Regions from separate parts of the Allobosea sp. NBC_00550 genome, predicted to be linked through region 2. Evidence: predicted binding sites of a transcription regulator. Region 2 holds the regulator's gene; each other region holds the start of a gene.

Region 1 (6,006 bases), 1.2 Mb from region 2:
GGCGGCGGCTTGAAGCTATCCTACGGCTTCCATGTCTCGCCCTTCGGCGAGGCGCTGATCGTGGTCACGGATCGCGGGCTGGCCGGGCTCGGCTGGGTCTCGAACAGCGCCGATGGCGGCAAGGTCGTCGGCGGGCGTGCCGAGGCGCTGGCCGACATGATGCGGCGCTGGCCCCATGCCGATTACCACTATGATCCTGTCCTGACCGCACCTTATGCCGGCCGCATCTTCGAGCCCAAGGCCTGGTCGGCGGAGACGCCGCTGCGCGTGGTTCTGATCGGTACCGATTTCGAGGTACGGGTCTGGGAGACGCTGCTGAGGATCCCGGTCGGCTGCGCCACGACCTATGGCGAGGTTGCCAACCAGATCGGCCGGCCGAGCGCGGCGCGCGCCGTCGGCATGGCGGTCGGCAAGAACCCGATCTCCTTCGTGGTGCCCTGCCACCGCGTCATCGGCAAGTCAGGCGCGCTGACCGGTTATCATTGGGGCCTGACACGCAAGCGCGCCATCCTCGGCTGGGAAGCCGGACAGGCCGCCGCCGGCTGAATTCAGCGCCGCAGATACATGTCCCAGCAGGGCGCGAGCGCGATCCGTTCGCGCCCTTCGAGCGCGTCGGCGAAGAGCTTGCGGATGGCCTCGCGCGCGGTGGTCGGCGGGCATTTCGGTGCCAGGATCGCGTCGATCCGTCCCAGCTCCGTCAGCATGTCCGGTTTGAGTGGCGGCGTGCTGCGGCCGGGATCGAGGCCGAGCGGCACGGCGCGGGCGGACTCGAGCCGGAGCAGGCGGTTCATCGGATCGACGAAATCGAGCGTGAAGACGCCATTGAGCTGGCGCTTGTTCGCGGCCTCCCAATTGCGGATCGCCGTGATACCCTGCTGGATCTCCAGCATCCAGGTCGCCTGAGAGTCGATTTCCGCATAGAGGATGTAGGAAGGCAGCAGATCGCGCCGGACGAGATCGCGATAGCTCTCCTGCTGGCTGGCATAATGCTCCAGCATCCCGGCCGCGCGCGCGGCGATATCCGGTTTCACGCTGACCCGCCCGAGCGGCCCGAGATCGGGCACGTCGAGGCCGGCATAGGTGGGCGCGCTCATGGCGGCACGCATGCCCCGTTCGACGCAGATCACGGCCGAGGGCAAGGCGACCGCGAGCACCAGCACGAGCATCACCGGGCGCAGCCAATCATCGCGACGCTGCCACCATTCGGAGAGGACCGGCAGCAGGATCGGCCATAAGCCGATGAATTCGAGCGAACCCGTGTTCTGGGTCTCGAAGAAGGCGAGCGCCCCAAGACCCACGGCGAGCCAGCCGAGAGGCGAATCCGCGAGGGTCCGCCAGCCCGCGAGGGTGCGCGGCAGCCCGTCCCGCCATGCCGAGAAGGCCAGCGCCGCGAGCAGCAGCAGGGCCGGACCGATGACGTTGAACTTCACCGAGGCCACGGTCAGGAAGCGCGGCAGCAGCGTGCCGGTGTTGAGCCCGAGCAGCGTCAGGACATTCGCGAGATAGGCCGAGGTCAACCCAGTCGTGAGTTCCAGCAGCGCGAGCGCGGTGATGACGGCGGCCGCGGCCGTGATCGCATCCCGAAGGCGCATGCGCCCGCTCAGCATCGCATAGCCGACAAGCAGCGTGCCCGTGACGGCGCCCGTGATCTTCGCCAGGAAGAGCGCCAGCATCAGCACCGCGACGAGTGTGACCTGAAGGCGGCGCTGCGCGAAGAGCAGCGTCGCGATCAGCAGGTAGAGCAGCATGGCGGCATGCCGGTTGTAGAAGCCGAAGCCGTCGAAACCCGGCATCGGATACAATGAATGCAGGTTGATCGGCAGCGCCGCGAACAGCAGGAAGGGCAGCACGAGCGCCAGCGCCTGCCCGCGCGATCGCCGGGCAACGTCGTTCGCCAGCAAGGCGAGCACCGGCAGCGTCACCGGCAGCAGCGCCCAGTTGATCAGCAGCATCGGCTGCGCATTCGGGAAGAAAGCGTCGAGGCCGGCGGTCAGATAGAAGCCGAGCGGCCCGACAGGCACGAAGAAATCGAGGCTCGGCACTTGGCCCAGCCTGATGCGCCAGGCCGCGTCGAGATAGACAACCGTATCCCAGGCATTCGCACCGATCGGCAGGCGCAGCGGCAGGATCAGCCCTGCGACGGCGAGCGCCGCGAAAGCGGCGATCCATAGGCCGGGAGAAAGCACCAGCCTTGCCGCCATACGGCTGCCCCGCGTTTGGGAGTGTCGCCTCCCGATCTCGCTCATCGCCACGCCGAACTCTCCTGGTCCAGCCGGCGCTATGGCAGACAATCCTTACCAGCAGCCTGCCGCGATTGCGGAAACCCCGGCCGGGGCTGCAACTAGAGCAGCCCGCGCTTGGCCAGATGGCGCATCAGATGCGAGGCGCCGAAGGTCCAGGGCTCGCAGGCGTCGGTGCGCTTCATCCGGTTGACGAGGCTGCCCAGCTCCGGCGCGGCGATGGTGACGATGTCCCCGTATTTATGGGTGAAGCCGCCGCCCGGCGCATCGCGGTCCTTGATCGGCGCGAACATCGTGCCGAGATAGAGCGCCGCCCCGTCCGGATATTGATGGTGCGGGCCGATCATCTGCGCGGCGAGGTCGGCCGGGTCGCGGCTGATCTTGGCGATCGAGGAGGAGCCTTCCAGCGTGAAGCCGTCCTCGCCCTCTACCGTCAGCGTCACGGTCGTGCGGCGGACATGATCGAGCGTGAAGCCCGCATCGAAGAAGCGGATGAAGGGGCCGACGGCGGCGGCCGCGTTGTTGTCCTTCGCCTTGCCGAGCAGCAGGGCCGAGCGGCCTTCGACATCGCGCAGGTTGACGTCGTTGCCGAGCGTGGCGCCGACGATGCGCCCATCCGAGGCGACGACCAGCACGATCTCCGGCTCGGGGTTGTTCCAGCTCGAGGCGGGATGGAGGCCGGCGTCGGCGCCGGTGCCGACCGTCGACATCGCCGGGGCCTTGGTGAAGATCTCGGCGTCCGGGCCGATGCCGACCTCGAGATACTGGCTCCAGGCCCCCTGCTTGATCAGCACCTCCTTGAGATGCATCGCCTCGGGCGAACCGGGCTTGAGCTTGGAGAGGTCGTCTCCGATGAGCTTGCCGATCTCCTCGCGGATCGTTGCGGCAGCCGCCGGGTTGCCGCGTGCCTTCTCCTCGATCACCCGCTCCAGCATCGAGACCGCGAAGGTGACGCCCGCCGCCTTCACCGCCTGCAGGTCGAGCGGGGATAGCAGCCAGGGCCGCTTCGGATCGCGGCTGTCCACAGGGGTGTTGGCGAGGATGTCGGCCAGGGACCCGAGCGTCTCGCCCTGGGCCGCCCGCAGCGCCGCGGCCGGATCGGCGCTCTCGCAGAGGTCGCGGCTGGTCGGGAAAGCGGCGGTGATGTCGACGACCTGCCCGTCTCGCAGCGCCACCACGGCGGGGCCGCCGAGATCGGGGCACCAGACCCGGCCGACGAGCGCGGCCGCAGCGGAATCCGTCGGCAGGGTTGCGGTCACGGCAAGGTCGAGCTTCGGCATGATGCGGTCCGGAAACGAGTTCGAGTCGGGAGCGCAGATCAGCCGGTTATGCGCGAATGCGCAAGCCGTACCGCGACCATAGGCGCATTGCGGCAGGCGTCATCGATTTGTCATTGAAATGTCGCCTCCGCTTCATGCTAGCTTGCGCACCAACGACAAGAACCGCGGCGGGGTCCGCCCGCGGAAGGGAGATCGTCCATGACCATCAAATCGCGCATCCTGATGTCGGTAGCGGCCTTCGCGCTCGCCGGCGCCTCGCCTGCCCTGGCACAGACCGAAATACAGTGGTGGCACGCGCTGACCGGCGCCAACAACGACGTCGTCGTGAAGCTCGCCGAGGACTTCAACGCCTCGCAGAAGGACTACAAGGTCGTTCCGGTCTACAAGGGCTCCTACCCCGACACGCTGAACGCCGGCATCGCCGCCTTCCGCGCCGGCCAGGCGCCGCACATCCTGCAGGTCTTCGAGGTCGGCACGGGCACGATGATGTCGGCCAAGGGCGCGGTCAAGCCGGTCCACGAGATGATGAAGGAAGCCGGCGAGAAGTTCGATCCGAACGCCTATCTGCCTGCCATCACCGGCTATTACTCGACGGCCAAGGGCGAGATGCTCTCCATGCCGTTCAATTCCTCGTCGATGGTGATGTGGTACAACAAGGACGCCTTCAAGAAGGCAGGCCTCGACCCCGAGAAGCCGCCGAAGACTTGGCCCGAGACCTTCGAGGCCGCCAAGAAGCTGAAGGCTGCCGGCTTCGACAAATGCGCTGTCTCTAACGCCTGGGCGCCCTGGGCCAATATCGAGCAGTTCGGCGCCTGGCATAACGTGCCGCTCTCGACCAAGGTCAACGGCATGGCCGGCTTCGACGCCGTCATGAACTTCAACCAGAGCCCGCTCTTCCTGAAGCACTGGACCAATCTGGTCGAGCTGCAGAAGGACAAGACCTACGACTATTCCGGCCGCACCAACAACGGCGAAGGCCGCTTCACCTCGGGCGAATGCCCGATCTTCCTGACCTCCTCGGGCTTCTTCGGCAACGTCAAGGCGAACGCCAAGTTCGACTGGGGCAATGCGGCGATGCCGTATTATCCGGAAGCCGCGGGCGCTCCGCAGAACTCGATCATCGGCGGCGCTTCGCTGTGGGTGATGGGCGGCAAGAAGCCGGCCGAGTACAAGGGCGTCGCCAAGTTCTTCACCTTCCTGTCGGATGTCGACCGCCAGGTGAAGCTGCACACCGAGTCGGGCTACCTGCCGATCACCAAGGCAGCCTATGAGAAGGTCAAGGCGTCGGGCTTCTACAAGGACAAGCCCTATCTCGAGACCCCGCTCCTCGAGCTGACCAACAAGGCCCCGACCGACAACTCGAAGGGCCTGCGCTACGGCAGCCTCGTCCAGATCCGCGACATCTGGTCGGAGGAGCTGGAGGCGGCGCTGAACGGCCAGAAGACGCCCAAGGCGGCGCTGGACGCGGCGGTCGAGCGCGGCAACCAGATGCTGCGCCAGTTCGAGCGCACCGCGGCGCGCTGATCCGACAGCCCTCTTGCATCCATTGGCCATCCCGGACAAACCCGTCCGGGATGGCCGTCTCGTCCAAGGAAGCCGATGCAGAAGAACGCCTACTTCAAGGGGCTGACCATCCCCTTCCTGCTGCTGGCGCCGCAGCTCGCGATCACCATCGTGTTCTTCTACTGGCCGGCGAGCCAGGCGGTCTGGCAGAGCTTCCTGCTTGAGGACGCCTTCGGCACCTCGACCGAGTTCGTCTGGTTCGAGAACTATCAGACGCTTTTCGCTGACCCCGGCTATCTCAAGGCCTTCATCAATACGGCGATCTTCTCGACCTTCGTCTGCGTGCTGTCGCTGTCGATCGCGCTGCTCTTCGCGGTGATGGCGGATCGGCAGCTCAAGGGCGGCGAGGTCTACAAGACCCTGCTGATCTGGCCCTATGCTGTCGCGCCCGCCATTGCCGGCGTGCTCTGGATCTTCATGTTCGATCCCTCGCTCGGCATGCTGGCGCGCGGGTTGCAGTCGCTCGGCGTCGCCTGGAACCCCCGGCTCAACGGCAATGACGCCATGCTGCTCGTCATCCTCGCCGCGACCTGGAAGCAGATCAGCTACAATTTCCTGTTCTTCCTCGCCGGCCTGCAATCGATCCCGAAAAGCGTGATCGAGGCGGCGGTGATCGACGGCGCCCGGCCTATGCGCCGCTTCTGGACCATCGTCTTCCCGCTGCTCTCGCCGACGACCTTCTTCCTGCTCGTCGTCAACATCGTCTACGTCTTCTTCGACACCTTCGGCATCATCGACACCGTGACCGGCGGCGGCCCCGCTGGCGCGACCGAGACGCTGGTCTACAAGGTCTTCGCCGACGGCAAGGGCGGCTCCAACCTCGGCGGCTCGGCGGCGCAGTCCGTGATGCTGCTCATCATGGTCATCGGGCTGACCGCGGTCCAGTTCCGCTTCATCGAGCGCAAGGTGAGCTACTGATGGCG
Region 2 (6,006 bases):
ATCCAGAGTGCACGGGAGCCTCCTTCGGGACGCGCTCCTGCAGAGCGCTCCTCAGGATGAGGGCTGAGGTTGATCGGCGCCGGGCAACCGGCCGCAGACGACCTCGGCTACGACACCGGAGCTTCCGCGGATGACCGCAGCAACCGACATGACGAGCATTCCCGGCGCGGCGCCGATCGTCCGCAGGACGCCGAAGGCAGGCTTCGACCTGTTCTTCCGCAATGCCAGCTTCGCGGCGGCGCTGTTCGTCCTGGTGCTGCTCGCCGGCATCATGCTCTCGATGGTCGTCGGCGGCTGGCCGGCCTTCCGCGAATTCGGCCTCGGCTTCATCACCTCCAGCGTCTGGGACACCCAGAACGACCAGTACGGCGCCTGGCCGGCGATCGTCGGCACGCTCTCGACGGCGCTGATCGCGCTGCTGATCGGCGTGCCGCTCTCGCTCGGCATCGCCGTCTATCTCACCCAGCTCGCGCCGCCCTGGTTCAAGCGGCCGGTCGCCACCGCGATCGAGCTGCTCGCCGCCGTGCCCTCGATCATCTACGGCATGTGGGGCCTGTTCGTCTTCGCGCCGCTCTTCGCGGCCTATGTGCAGATCCCGCTCTCGAACATCGTCGAGGGCATCCCGATCGTCGGCACCGTGCTCTACTCGCGCTCGCCCTCGGGCCTCGGCATCTTCACGGCCGGCATCATCCTGGCCTTCATGATCGTGCCCTTCATCGCCTCGATCACCCGCGACATGCTGGAGCAGATCCCCTCCGTGCTGCGCGAGAGCGCCTACGGCATCGGCGCGACGACCTGGGAGGTCGTGCGCCATGTGCTGGTGCCGCAGGCCGGCGTCTCGATCATCGGCGCGGTCATGCTCGGCCTGGGCCGCGCGCTCGGCGAGACGATGGCGGTGACCTTCGTCGTCGGCAACGCCAACCGCCTGTCGAGCTCGATCCTCGATCCGGGCTCGACCATCGCCTCGCGCATCGCCAACGAGTTCAACGAGGCGATGGGCCTCCAGCTCAACTCGCTGATCGCGCTGGGCTGCATCCTGTTCTTCGTCACCTTCGTCGTCCTCGTCATCGCGCGACTGCTGGTCTCGCGGGTGAAGCGCTACTGAGGTCCCGGGAGATGAGCATGACCACTGCTTCCAAGCCGCGCGAACTGCCCCATACCCCCTGGGGGCGCGTCCGCCAGTCCCGCCGCACCGCCGACCGGCTGATGAAGATCATCGCCACCGGCTTCACCTTCTGCGCCATCTTCGTGCTCTTCTGGATCCTCGGCATGCTGGTGGTGAAGGGCATCGGCGGGCTCTCGCTCGCGACCTTCACCGAGGTCACGCCCGGCCCCGGCTCGCAGGGCGGCGGCCTCGCCAACGCCATCGTCGGTTCGGTGGTGCTGACCTTCCTGGGCATCGCCATCGCCACGCCGATCGGCGTGCTGGCGGGGACCTGGCTCGCCGAGTACGGCAGGCGCTCGAAGCTCGCGAACCTGATCCGCTTCATCAACGACATTCTGCTCTCGGCGCCGTCGATCCTGATCGGCCTGTTCGTCTACGTCCTGCTGGTCGAGCCGTTCCGCGGCTATTCCGGCTGGGCCGGCGGCGTCGCGCTCGGCATCATCGCGATCCCCGTCATCGTGCGCACCACCGAGGACATGCTGAGCCTCGTGCCCGGCCCGCTGCGCGAGGCCGGAGCCGCTCTCGGCGCGCCGCCCTCGGTCGTCATCACCAGCGTGACCTGGCGGGCGGCCAAGGCCGGCATGGTCACCGGCATCCTGCTGGCTCTTGCCCGCATCGCCGGCGAGACCGCGCCGCTGATCTTCACAGCGCTCAACAACAATTTCTGGTTCTCGGCGAGCCTCGTCGGCGGCGTCTCGAACCTGCCCGTGACGATCTACCAGTTCGCCTCGGCCCCTTACGAAAACTGGCAGCAGCTGGCCTGGGCCGGCTCGCTCATCATCACCATGTCGATCCTGCTGCTCTCGATCGTTGCCCGCCGCATCGTCAGCGGCGGCAAGTAGAGCTTGAATCCAACCCGGTCGCGTCTGATCCTGAAGGACCATGTCGATGCTTTCGACCCTTGAACTCTCCCCGCAATCGCTCGATGCCGAGGCGCCCGTCCGGATCGCGGTGAAAAACCTCGATTTCTACTACGGCGAGCACAAGGCGCTGAAGAACATCAACCTCGACTTCCGCGACCGGCACGTCACGGCGCTGATCGGCCCTTCCGGCTGCGGCAAGTCGACCCTGCTGCGCATCTTCAACCGGATCTACTCGCTCTATCCCGAGCAGAGGGCGACCGGCGAGATCCTGCTCGACGGGCGCAACATCATCTCCAACGATGTCGACGTGAACGAGCTGCGCTCGCGCGTCGGCATGGTGTTCCAGAAGCCGACGCCGTTCCCGATGTCGATCTACGACAACGTCGCCTTCGGCATCCGGCTCTATGAGAGGCCGCCTAAGTCCGAGCTCGACGACCGCGTCGAAGGCGCCCTGCGCCGCGCCGCGCTCTGGGACGAGGTCAAGGACAAGCTGAAGAGCTCCGGCATGGGCCTCTCCGGCGGCCAGCAGCAGCGCCTGTGCATCGCGCGCACCATCGCGCAGAAGCCGGAGGTGATCCTGTTCGACGAGCCGACCTCGGCGCTGGATCCGATCTCGACCGGCAAGATCGAGGACCTGCTGGAGCAGCTGAAGAGCGACTTCACCATCGCCATCGTTACCCACAACATGCAGCAGGCGGCCCGCATCTCGCAGTACACCGCCTTCATGTATCTGGGCGAGGTCATCGAGTTCGCGCCGACCAACACGATCTTCATGAACCCCGGCAAAAAGCAGACGCAGGACTACGTCACCGGCCGTTTCGGCTGAGCGGCGACGGACTTCTTTGTTTTATCGCATTTTCATCGCGCGAACCGGTGCCCACTTCGCTTGAAAATGCTTCGAGGATAACGCCATGACCGATCACATCGTCCGTTCCTACGACACCGATCTCGAGGGCATCCGCCGCAGCCTCGCCGAAATGGGCGGCATGGCCGAGCGCATGCTGGGCGATTCCACCGTCGCCCTGGTGCGCCGCGACACCGCGCTCGCCCAGAAGATCATCTCGGCCGACCAGCGCCTCGACAATCTCCAGCGCGAGGTCGAGGAGAAGGCGGTGCTGACCATCGCCCGGCGCCAGCCGCTCGCCAACGATCTGCGCGAGCTGATCTCGGCGATCCGCATCGCGGCGGATGTCGAGCGCGTGGGCGATCTCGCCAAGAACATCGCCAAGCGGGCCGTCGCCATCGCCGGGCAGTTCCAGCCGCCGCATCGCGCGGTCGTCGGCCTCGAGCACATCAGCCGCCTCGTCCAGGCGCAGCTCAAGGACGTGCTCGACGCCTATGCCGCCGGCAACGAGCAGAAGGCGCTCGAGGTTTGGCGCCGCGACGACGAGATCGACGCGCTCTACACCTCGCTGTTCCGCGAACTCCTGACCTATATGATGGAAGATCCGCGCAACATCACCTTCTGCACACATCTGCTGTTCTGCGCGAAGAACATCGAGCGCATCGGCGACCACACCACCAACATCGCCGAGACGATCCATTATCTCATCACCGGCGACTCGCTCGACGTGAACAGGCCGAAGCTCGACACGACCAATATCGAGGTCGAGGCGATCACGGGCAGCTGAGGCAAGACATCATGGCCGCACGCATCCTGATCGTCGAGGACGAGGAGCCGCTCACCCTGCTGCTGCGCTACAACCTCGAGGCCGAGGGCTTCGAGGTCGACAGCGTCGCGCGCGGGGACGATGCGGAGCTGCATCTGCGCGACCACACCCCCGATCTCGTGCTGCTCGACTGGATGCTGCCCGGCCTCTCCGGCATCGAGCTCTGCCGGCGGCTGCGCTCGCGGCGCGACACCGAGCGCGTGCCGATCATCATGCTGACGGCGCGCGGCGAGGAGACCGAGCGGGTACGCGGCCTTGCGACCGGCGCCGACGACTACGTCGTCAAGCCGTTCTCGCTGCCGGAACTGATCGCGCGCATCCAGGCGCTTCTTCGCAGGGCGAAGCCAGGTCACGTCGCGGGGCTGCTGGCCGCGGGCGATCTCGAACTCGACCGCACGACCCGGCGCGTCCGCCGCGCCGGCAGCGAGCTGCATCTCGGGCCGACCGAGTTCCGGCTGCTCGAATTCCTGATGCAGGCACCGGGGCGGGTCTATTCGCGCGCCCAGCTTCTCGATGCCGTCTGGGGCCGCGACGTCTATATCGACGAGCGCACGGTCGACGTCCATGTCGGGCGGCTGCGCAAGGCAATCACGCCTGCCAACACCAAGGACCCGCTGCGCACGGTGCGCGGCGCCGGCTACGCCTTCGACGAGACCTTCGCGCGCAGCTGACGCGCGCGATCGTCAGGCGTTGGGACCGCCCTCGATATCGCCGGCCCAGGCCAGCGCGGTGTCGTACTCCTCCGGCTTGAACGTGCGCACCGTGACGAAGGGGATCGCGGGGTTGAGCAGGTCGACGAAGGCGGCGAGCCAGCTCTTGTCGGTGACCACGGCCTCGCGGGGAAAACGCTGGAGCTCCCAGAGCTCGCCGAGGCTGTAGCGCGCATCCTTCCAGGCGGCTGCCAATGTCATGTCGGTGAACTCGGTGAAGTCGGCGAGGATGCCGATCTTCTCGTGGCGGCCAAGCTTCGCATCGATATCGGCCATGATCTGATCGAGATCGTCGGCTGTCAGCGTCCGCGACAGGCGATAGGCGCCGACATGGTCCGGGGCGGGCAGAATGGTGAGCATGTCTCCTCCTCGGCGAAGACAACGCACCGCCCGGAGGGAAGTTTCGCGGGGAATCAGTCTGCTGAAGAAGGCGCCCGTGTCGCGGCGTCGAACTGCCCGGCCTCGCTGAGCAACCAGGTGACGAATTCGTCGAGGCCGGGGCGATCCGGCTGGCCGAGCGGGCGGGTGAGCCAGCAGCCGGTCGCGCTTGTGAAGCCGAGACAGAGCGGGTTGACGAGCGCGCCGGAGGCCAATTCATCCGCCACATAGCAGCGCGGCGTCAAGGCGACGCCGAGCCCGGCGACGGCGGCGCTGGTAATCACGGAATAGTAGCCGTAGCGCACGGTGTGCTCGGGCACGGCTCCGCGCAGATCGTGGGCCTCGGTGAACTCGGCCCAGAAGGTCGGCATCTGATAGTGCTGGAGCAGTGTCATCTTCTGGATGTCGGCGGCGCGGCGGAAACCGCCCATGCGCTCGATCAGGCTCGGCGCGGCGACGAGGGCGACATCGCGGCCGAACAGATAGTGCGCCTCCCTGCCGGTCCAGGGCGGGACGCCGTGGGCGATATCGAGATCGGGCTCTTCGGTCTCGCTCTCGCTGACATAGTTGGTGAACTGCACGTCGACGCCTGGGTGAGCCTCGGCGAAGGCGGGAAAGCGCCCCATCAGCCAGCGCTCGCCGACGATGGCGACCATGTGCAGCCGGATCGGCCGGGCGACGGCGGAGCGCTCGGCCAGGCGCCGCGCGCCGCGATCCATCTGCTCCAGCGCCGCTTCGGCATAGGGCAGATAGATCGCGCCGGCTTCGGTCAGCTTCAGGCCGAGCGGGCTGCGATCGAACAGCACGGCGCCGAGATGATGCTCCAGCGAGAGGATCTGCTTGGAGACGGCGCTCTGGGTGAGGTTGACCGCCTGCGCGGCGCGGGCCGTCGAGCCCAGTCGTGCGACGGTGGTGAAGGCCCGCAGGGCGGTCGATGACGGGGGAGGCCGACCGGCGGCCATGGGGTATTCCTTTTCGGACTATCTCTGCGGAGATCGTTTCGTTTGCCGGCCTCTCGGTCAAGAGGCCATTCTTCCGCTAGGGGAGGAACGAGCATCATGAACCAGACGACCCGCCTGTGGGGCGGACGTTTCCGCAAACCGCCGGATGCGCGGTTGATGAAGCTCTCCAGCGCAGCCGGCGAGCACGCCAGGCTGGTGCCCCAGGATGTCGCGGGCGGCAAGGCGCATGCGGCCGAACTCGGGCGCGCCGGGCTGCTG
Region 3 (6,006 bases), 990 kb from region 2:
CTGCCGGCGTCGGCTTCGGCCCACGCCTCCTGATGTCGCAGGCAGCGCTGCGCGCCACCGGCCTGATCCAGCCGGGCAGCCTGATCCGCTGGACCTATCGCCTGCAGCTCCCGCAAGCCGCCGCAGGCGATGCCGATCTCGAAAAGGTGATCGCAGCGGTCGGCAGCGAGCAGCGCGATGCCGGCTGGGAGATCCGCTCCCGCGCCAACGCGGCGCCGAGCTTCCAGCGCAATCTCGAACGCTTCACCCAGTTCCTGACGCTCGTCGGCCTCACCGCCCTGCTGGTCGGCGGTGTCGGCGTCGCCAATGCGGTGCGCCGCTTCGTCGAGGCCAAGAAGCTCGACTTCGCCACGATGAAGGCGGTCGGCGCCACCGGTGGGCGCGTCGTCGCCATCCACCTGACCGAGGTGATGCTCGTCGCTGCCATCGGCACCGCGATCGGCCTCGTGCTCGGCGCCCTCGCTCCCTTCGGGCTCGGCGCCATCGTCCAGAGCATCCTGCCCGTTCCCTTCGAGCCGACATTGGCGCCGGGCGAGCTCGCCATCGCCGCGCTCTACGGCCTGCTGACGGCGCTCCTCTTCGCGATCATCCCGCTCGGCCGCGCCCACGATATCCCGGTTTCCGCCCTGTTCCGGGACCGCATCGAGCCCGATCCGCGCCGTCCCCGCGCGATCTACCTTGCCTTCTGCGCGCTGGCGCTGGCCGGGCTCGCCGGCGTCGCCATCGGCTTCGCCTATGATCGCCGCATCGCGCTGATCTATATCGGCGTCATGTTCGGCGTCTTCGTGCTGCTGCGCGCCGTCTCTCTCGGCCTGATGGCGCTCGCGCGCCGCATCCCGCGCCCGCGGCGGCCGGCCCTGCGGATGGCGCTCGCCAACAGCCACCGGCCGGGCGCGCTGACGCCCTCGCTCGTGCTCTCGCTGGGCCTGGGTGTCGCGCTGCTCTCCACGCTGTCCTTCATCGATGTCAGCCTGACGCGCCAGCTCACAGGCGCGCTGCCCGACAAGGCGCCGAGCTTCTTCTTCCTCGACGTTCCCAGCCGCGACTCCGACCGCTTCGACGCCTTCCTCGCGGCGGAGCGCCCGGGCGCCCGGACCGAGCGCGTTCCGATGATGCGCGGCCGCATCGTCTCCGTGAACGAGACCCGCGCCGAGGACATCAAGGCGAGCGAGCAGTCCGCCTGGGTGCTCGATGGCGATCGCGGCATCACCTACGCCGCCAGCCTGCCCGAGGGTTCCAGGGTCGCGGCCGGCGAGTGGTGGCCGGCGGATTATCGCGGCGAGCCGCTGGTCTCCTTCGACGCCCAGAATGCCGCCGGCATCGGCCTCAAGATCGGTGACCGGCTCACCGTCAACGTGCTCGGCCGCAACATAACCGCCCGCGTCGCCAATCTGCGCGCGGTCGACTGGCGCTCCTTCGGCATCAACTTCGTGATGGTGTTCTCGCCCAACACCTTCGCGGGCGCGCCGCACACCAACCTCGCCACCATCGCCGCGAGCCCGGACGGCAAGGGTGCCACCGACGCCGTGCTGATTCGCCGCCTCGCGCTCGATTTCCCGGCGGTCACGGCGGTGCGGGTCAAGGACGCGCTCGAAGCGGTCAACACCATCGTCGCCCAGCTCGCCATGGCGATCCGTGGTGCATCGGGTCTCGCCATCGCCGCGAGCCTGCTGGTGCTGGGCGGCGCGCTGGCCGCCGGGCAGAGGGCGCGGCTCTATGACGCGATGATCCTGAAGACCCTCGGCGCGACACGCCGCTTCATACTTTCGTCGTACGCCCTTGAATACGCCGTCATCGGCCTCGTCGCGGCGCTGTTCGGCGTTGTCGCGGGTACTGCGGCGGGGTGGGGCATCGTCACGCAAGTGATGCGGATCGAATTCGTCAGTGATCCCATGGGGGCGATACTGGCTGCGACTGCCGCAGTCGTGGTTACCGTCCTGTTCGGGCTCGTCGGTACGATAAAAATACTGGCGAAGGCGCCGGCTTCTCATCTCAGGAATTTATGATGACTATCTGAGAACGACTCTCGATAGACATTAAAATCCTGTAATTCTGCATGAGCGCGACGCCGAACTTCTATCGCCCGGCCCGCCTTAACCATGGCGGGCTCTTGTAAGAACCGCAAAAGCCCCTCATATTCCGGTCATCGCGACGATCGTGCGCGAGGACGGCTGGCGCGAGGGCGCTCTCCGTCGTCCGAAACAACGTCAGGGGAAACTCTCTTAATGAGCAACTTCGACCGCAATGCTCCAGTCTGGGGTGCCGGCCGCGCACAGCAGACCAGCGCCGTCGAGATGGATCAGGGCCTGCGCTCGTTCATGCTCGGCGTCTACAACAACATGGCGATCGGCCTCGGCATCACCGGCCTCGCCGCGCTCGGCATCTCGATGCTGGCCATCGCCGGCTTCACGCCCGACGGCAAGATCGCCGGGCTGACGGCACTCGGCCAGGCGATCTATCTCAGCCCGCTGAAATGGGTCGTGATGCTCGCGCCGCTCGCCTTCATCATGCTCTTCTCGTTCAAGGCCGAAAGCATGAGCGCCGCCTCGGCGCGGACCATGTTCTTCGCCTTCGCGGCGGTGATGGGCGTCTCGATGTCGTCGATCCTGGTCGTCTTCACCGGCGCTTCGGTGACGCGGGTGTTCTTCATCACGGCCGCCGCCTTCGGCGCGCTGAGCCTCTTCGGCTACACCACGAAGAAGTCGCTCTCGGGCATGGGCTCGTTCCTGATCATGGGCCTGATCGGCCTCGTGATCGCCTCGGTGGTCAACCTGTTCCTGGCCTCGAGCGCGCTGGCCTTCGGCATCTCGGTGATCGGCGTTCTGGTCTTCGCCGGCCTGACCGCCTGGGATACCCAGCGCCTGAAGGAGATGTATCTCTCTTCGGATCTGGATCCGGAATCGGCTGCGAAGCTCTCTGTGAACGGCGCGCTGTCGCTCTACCTGAACTTCATCAACATGTTCCAGATGTTGATCAGCCTGATCGGCGACCGCCGCTAAGTCCTTAGCTTCCGGGCACCACGCCTGGACAGAGCCCCGGCCGCAAGGCCGGGGCTTTTCTTTTGGCAGGCCTTTTCTTTTGGCATGCCCGTTGCTCATCATCCGGGCATGACGACGCCTTCGATCCGCCCGGCCACTCCCGCCGATATCCCCGCCATCACCGCGATCTATGCCCATGCGGTGCTGCATGGCACGGCGTCGTGGGAGCTGGAGCCACCCGGCGAAGCGGAAATGCTGCGGCGCTTCGAGGCCGTGCTGGCGGGCGGCTATCCCTATGTCGTCGCCCATCGCGATGGCGAGCCGCTGGGCTATGCCTATGCTGGCGCCTACCGCCCCCGCCCGGCCTACCGCGCAACGGTCGAGAACTCGATCTACATCGCCCCGGCAGCCCAAGGCCTGGGTATCGGCGGCCTGCTGCTCGATGCGCTGATGACCGCCTGCACGCAGCGCGGTTTCCGCCAGATGATCGCGGTGATCGGGGATGGCACCGGCGCCTCGGTCGGCTCTCGCCGCCTGCATGAGAAGGCCGGCTTCCGCCTGATCGGCGTAGCCGAGAAGGTCGGGTTCAAGCATGGCCGCTGGCTCGACCAGATGCTGATGCAGAAGGAACTGGGTGAAGGCGACCGCACGCCGCCCAGCCCTGAGCCGAGCGGATCCTGAGTTTTAAGGCTCAGCTCACGACGCTCAGCTTGCGGTCGAGCACCTGGAGCACGCGGGACAGTTCGGAGCCGCGCTTGAGGATGAGGCCGGTCGCGGCCACGACGGAATAGGCGCCCTGCCGGCGCGCCAGGGCCGGATCCTTGACGATTCGGTAGAGCGGCATCTCCGAAGAGCGCCGGAACACCGAGAACTGCGCCGTGTCCTTCAGGAAATCGATGGCGTAGTCGCGCCACTCACCCGCCGCGACCATGCGGCCGTAGAGGTTGAGCAGTTCGCTGAGCTCGCGCCGATCGAAGGTGACGGTTGCGGGCCGGGCCGGCGACGGGAAATGGACGACCGCGCCGGCCGATTGCGATTGCGGCGTTTCGCTTTCGCTCATGGCGCCTCCCTGGCCGCCACTCAAGCGGACGACGGTGCGATGATGCGCCCGCACTGCTGCGCTGGCAAGGTATCGCGTTCGTTTGATCGCGTGCGCCCGCATTCGCTTTGGGTCAGCATTATCCGCAAATGCCGCATTTTCGCCGCGAACGCGCCAAGCGACCGCCAAGTTGCGCCGCTCAACTCCCCTCGTTGCCTCGACGGCCCGGTTTCGCTGAACGCCGGTTTGTCAGCCCCCCAGCCCCCCGGAGTTCGGGCGGAGCCGGGCCATCGAGTCGAGGCCAACTAGCGGCTGGCATTGCGCCGGCCGTTTTCTTTTGCGCGGTGCTCTCGCTCGAATCACGGCAGCTGCTCGAGATTTCTACCGCGCCTGCCGATGATACTCGGCGTTCGGCCGCATATCGACGGCCGAGGCCATCCGGTTCGACATGTTGTAGAAGGCCGCGACGGCGCCGATGTCCCAGATGTCGCGCTCGGAGAAACCGGCCTTGCGCAGCGCCCACCGGTCGTCCTCGCCGATCAGATGCGGGGTTTCGGTCAGCTTCACCGAGAAATCGAGCATGGCGCGATGCCGCGCCGACAGGTCCGCGGCCCGATAGTTCATCGCGATCAACTCACCGAGCACCGGATCGCCCGAGAGCTGGCGCACCGCCGCACCATGGGCGGCCAGGCAGTAATAGCAGCGGTTCACGCTCGAGACCGCGACGGCGATCATCTCGCGCTCGAGCTTCGACAGGCCGGACGGCGCCAGCATCAGGTCGTTGTAGAAGGCGGCGAAGCCCGAGAGCTTGGCGTCGTCATGGGCATAGGATGTCAGCACATTCGGCACGAAACCGAGCTTCTCCCGGCACTTCTCGAAATAGGCTTCGTTCTCCGCCGAGAGCTGTCCCGACTTCAGATCAAGCGCCATCACCTGCGGCGGCGCGTCCTGCCGCGCCGGCTCCTCGCCCAGCTTTGGTTTGTCATGCTTTGTAGCCATGGTGCATCCTGTCGGACCGAGGCGGCAATTTGCCGCTTTTTCGGGCAAGTCAAAGTTGAAAGGTTGCGCAGCCTATGCCATCGCTGCGGCAAAACAACTGGGGTGAGACATGGGCAAACGGGTGACGAACGCGACCGCCGAGGCGATCGCAGCCATCGAAGCCGCGGCCACCGGCCTCAAGAGCACGATGCCCGCCGAGTTTCCTCGCCTGCTTTATGGGCGCTCCGTCGCCGAAGATCTCGAAGCGCTGCCGCCGGAGATGCTCGCTCACGCCGCTGCGGCGGCCTACGAGCACCTGACCCAGCCCCGCAAGCCCGACACCATCAATCTCGGCTTCCGCGATGCGGAATTCGGCGAAGGCGATCGCAAGCGCCAGGTCACCATCCTGGAGGTCGTCAACGACAACAAGCCGTTCCTGCTCGACTCGACGCTCGCCGAATTGCAGGAACAGGGCCTCGAGCCGCGTCTCGTCGCCCATCCGATCCTCGCGGTGGCGCGCGATGACAAGGGCAAGTTCCTTTCGCTCGCCGGCGAGGCCACTGGCCGCGCCCCTGAAGGCACGCGGCGCGAGAGCCTGCTGCACATCCATATCCCGCGCATCGATACCCAGGACGCCCGCGAGAAGCTGCGCGCCGGGCTCGAGCGGGTCTATGCCGACGTCGCCATGGCCGTCGACGACTGGGCCGCGATGCGCGGGCGCATCACCGAGGTGATCCAGGCCTATCGCGCCAATCCGCCGCCTCTGCCGGAGGACGAGATCGCCGAGGCGCTGCAGTTCCTCGAATGGATCGCCGGCGACAACTTCACCCTGCTCGGCATCCGCGCCTATCGCTTCCCCGGCGGCGACGTCGCGGCCGATCCGATCGAGGGCTCCGGCCTCGGCATCCTGCGCGACCCCTCCGTCAAGGTGCTGCGCAAGGGCCGCGAGCTGGTGACGACCACGCCGGAGATCCGCTCCTTCCTGGCCAAGCCCCATGCGCTCATCATCAC

What was found. Region 2 encodes PhoB, which activates phosphate uptake and scavenging genes when phosphate is short. Its sites were predicted from a motif close to TGTCATNNANCTGTCAT; they were not measured.
Region 1: a site for PhoB is predicted at 3,618-3,634, ahead of ugpB (sn-glycerol-3-phosphate ABC transporter substrate-binding protein UgpB). Genes of this name have one in related genera too.
Region 3: a site for PhoB is predicted at 4,067-4,083, ahead of NWE53_RS18870 (DUF2794 domain-containing protein). Genes of this name have one in related genera too.

The regions. Positions count from the first base shown of each region.
Region 1 is NZ_CP102772.1:4,162,056-4,168,061, forward strand. It holds gene NWE53_RS20025 (bifunctional helix-turn-helix domain-containing protein/methylated-DNA--[protein]-cysteine S-methyltransferase) at 1-546, shown strand, start outside; gene NWE53_RS20030 (hypothetical protein) at 549-2,201, opposite strand; gene NWE53_RS20035 (fumarylacetoacetate hydrolase family protein) at 2,342-3,520, opposite strand; gene ugpB (sn-glycerol-3-phosphate ABC transporter substrate-binding protein UgpB) at 3,719-5,044, shown strand; gene ugpA (sn-glycerol-3-phosphate ABC transporter permease UgpA) at 5,120-6,001, shown strand; gene NWE53_RS20050 (creatininase family protein) at 6,001-6,006, shown strand, end outside.
Region 2 is NZ_CP102772.1:2,929,692-2,935,697, reverse strand. It holds gene pstC (phosphate ABC transporter permease subunit PstC) at 149-1,105, shown strand; gene pstA (phosphate ABC transporter permease PstA) at 1,123-2,007, shown strand; gene pstB (phosphate ABC transporter ATP-binding protein PstB) at 2,048-2,854, shown strand; gene phoU (phosphate signaling complex protein PhoU) at 2,940-3,659, shown strand; gene phoB (phosphate regulon transcriptional regulator PhoB) at 3,671-4,369, shown strand; gene NWE53_RS14085 (SpoIIAA family protein) at 4,382-4,768, opposite strand; gene NWE53_RS14080 (LysR family transcriptional regulator) at 4,822-5,748, opposite strand; gene argH (argininosuccinate lyase) at 5,845-6,006, shown strand, end outside.
Region 3 is NZ_CP102772.1:3,915,034-3,921,039, forward strand. It holds gene NWE53_RS18855 (ABC transporter permease) at 1-2,006, shown strand, start outside; gene NWE53_RS18860 (Bax inhibitor-1/YccA family protein) at 2,226-2,999, shown strand; gene NWE53_RS18865 (GNAT family N-acetyltransferase) at 3,108-3,659, shown strand; gene NWE53_RS18870 (DUF2794 domain-containing protein) at 3,670-4,038, opposite strand; gene NWE53_RS18875 (peroxidase-related enzyme) at 4,399-4,947, opposite strand; gene NWE53_RS18880 (NAD-glutamate dehydrogenase) at 5,126-6,006, shown strand, end outside.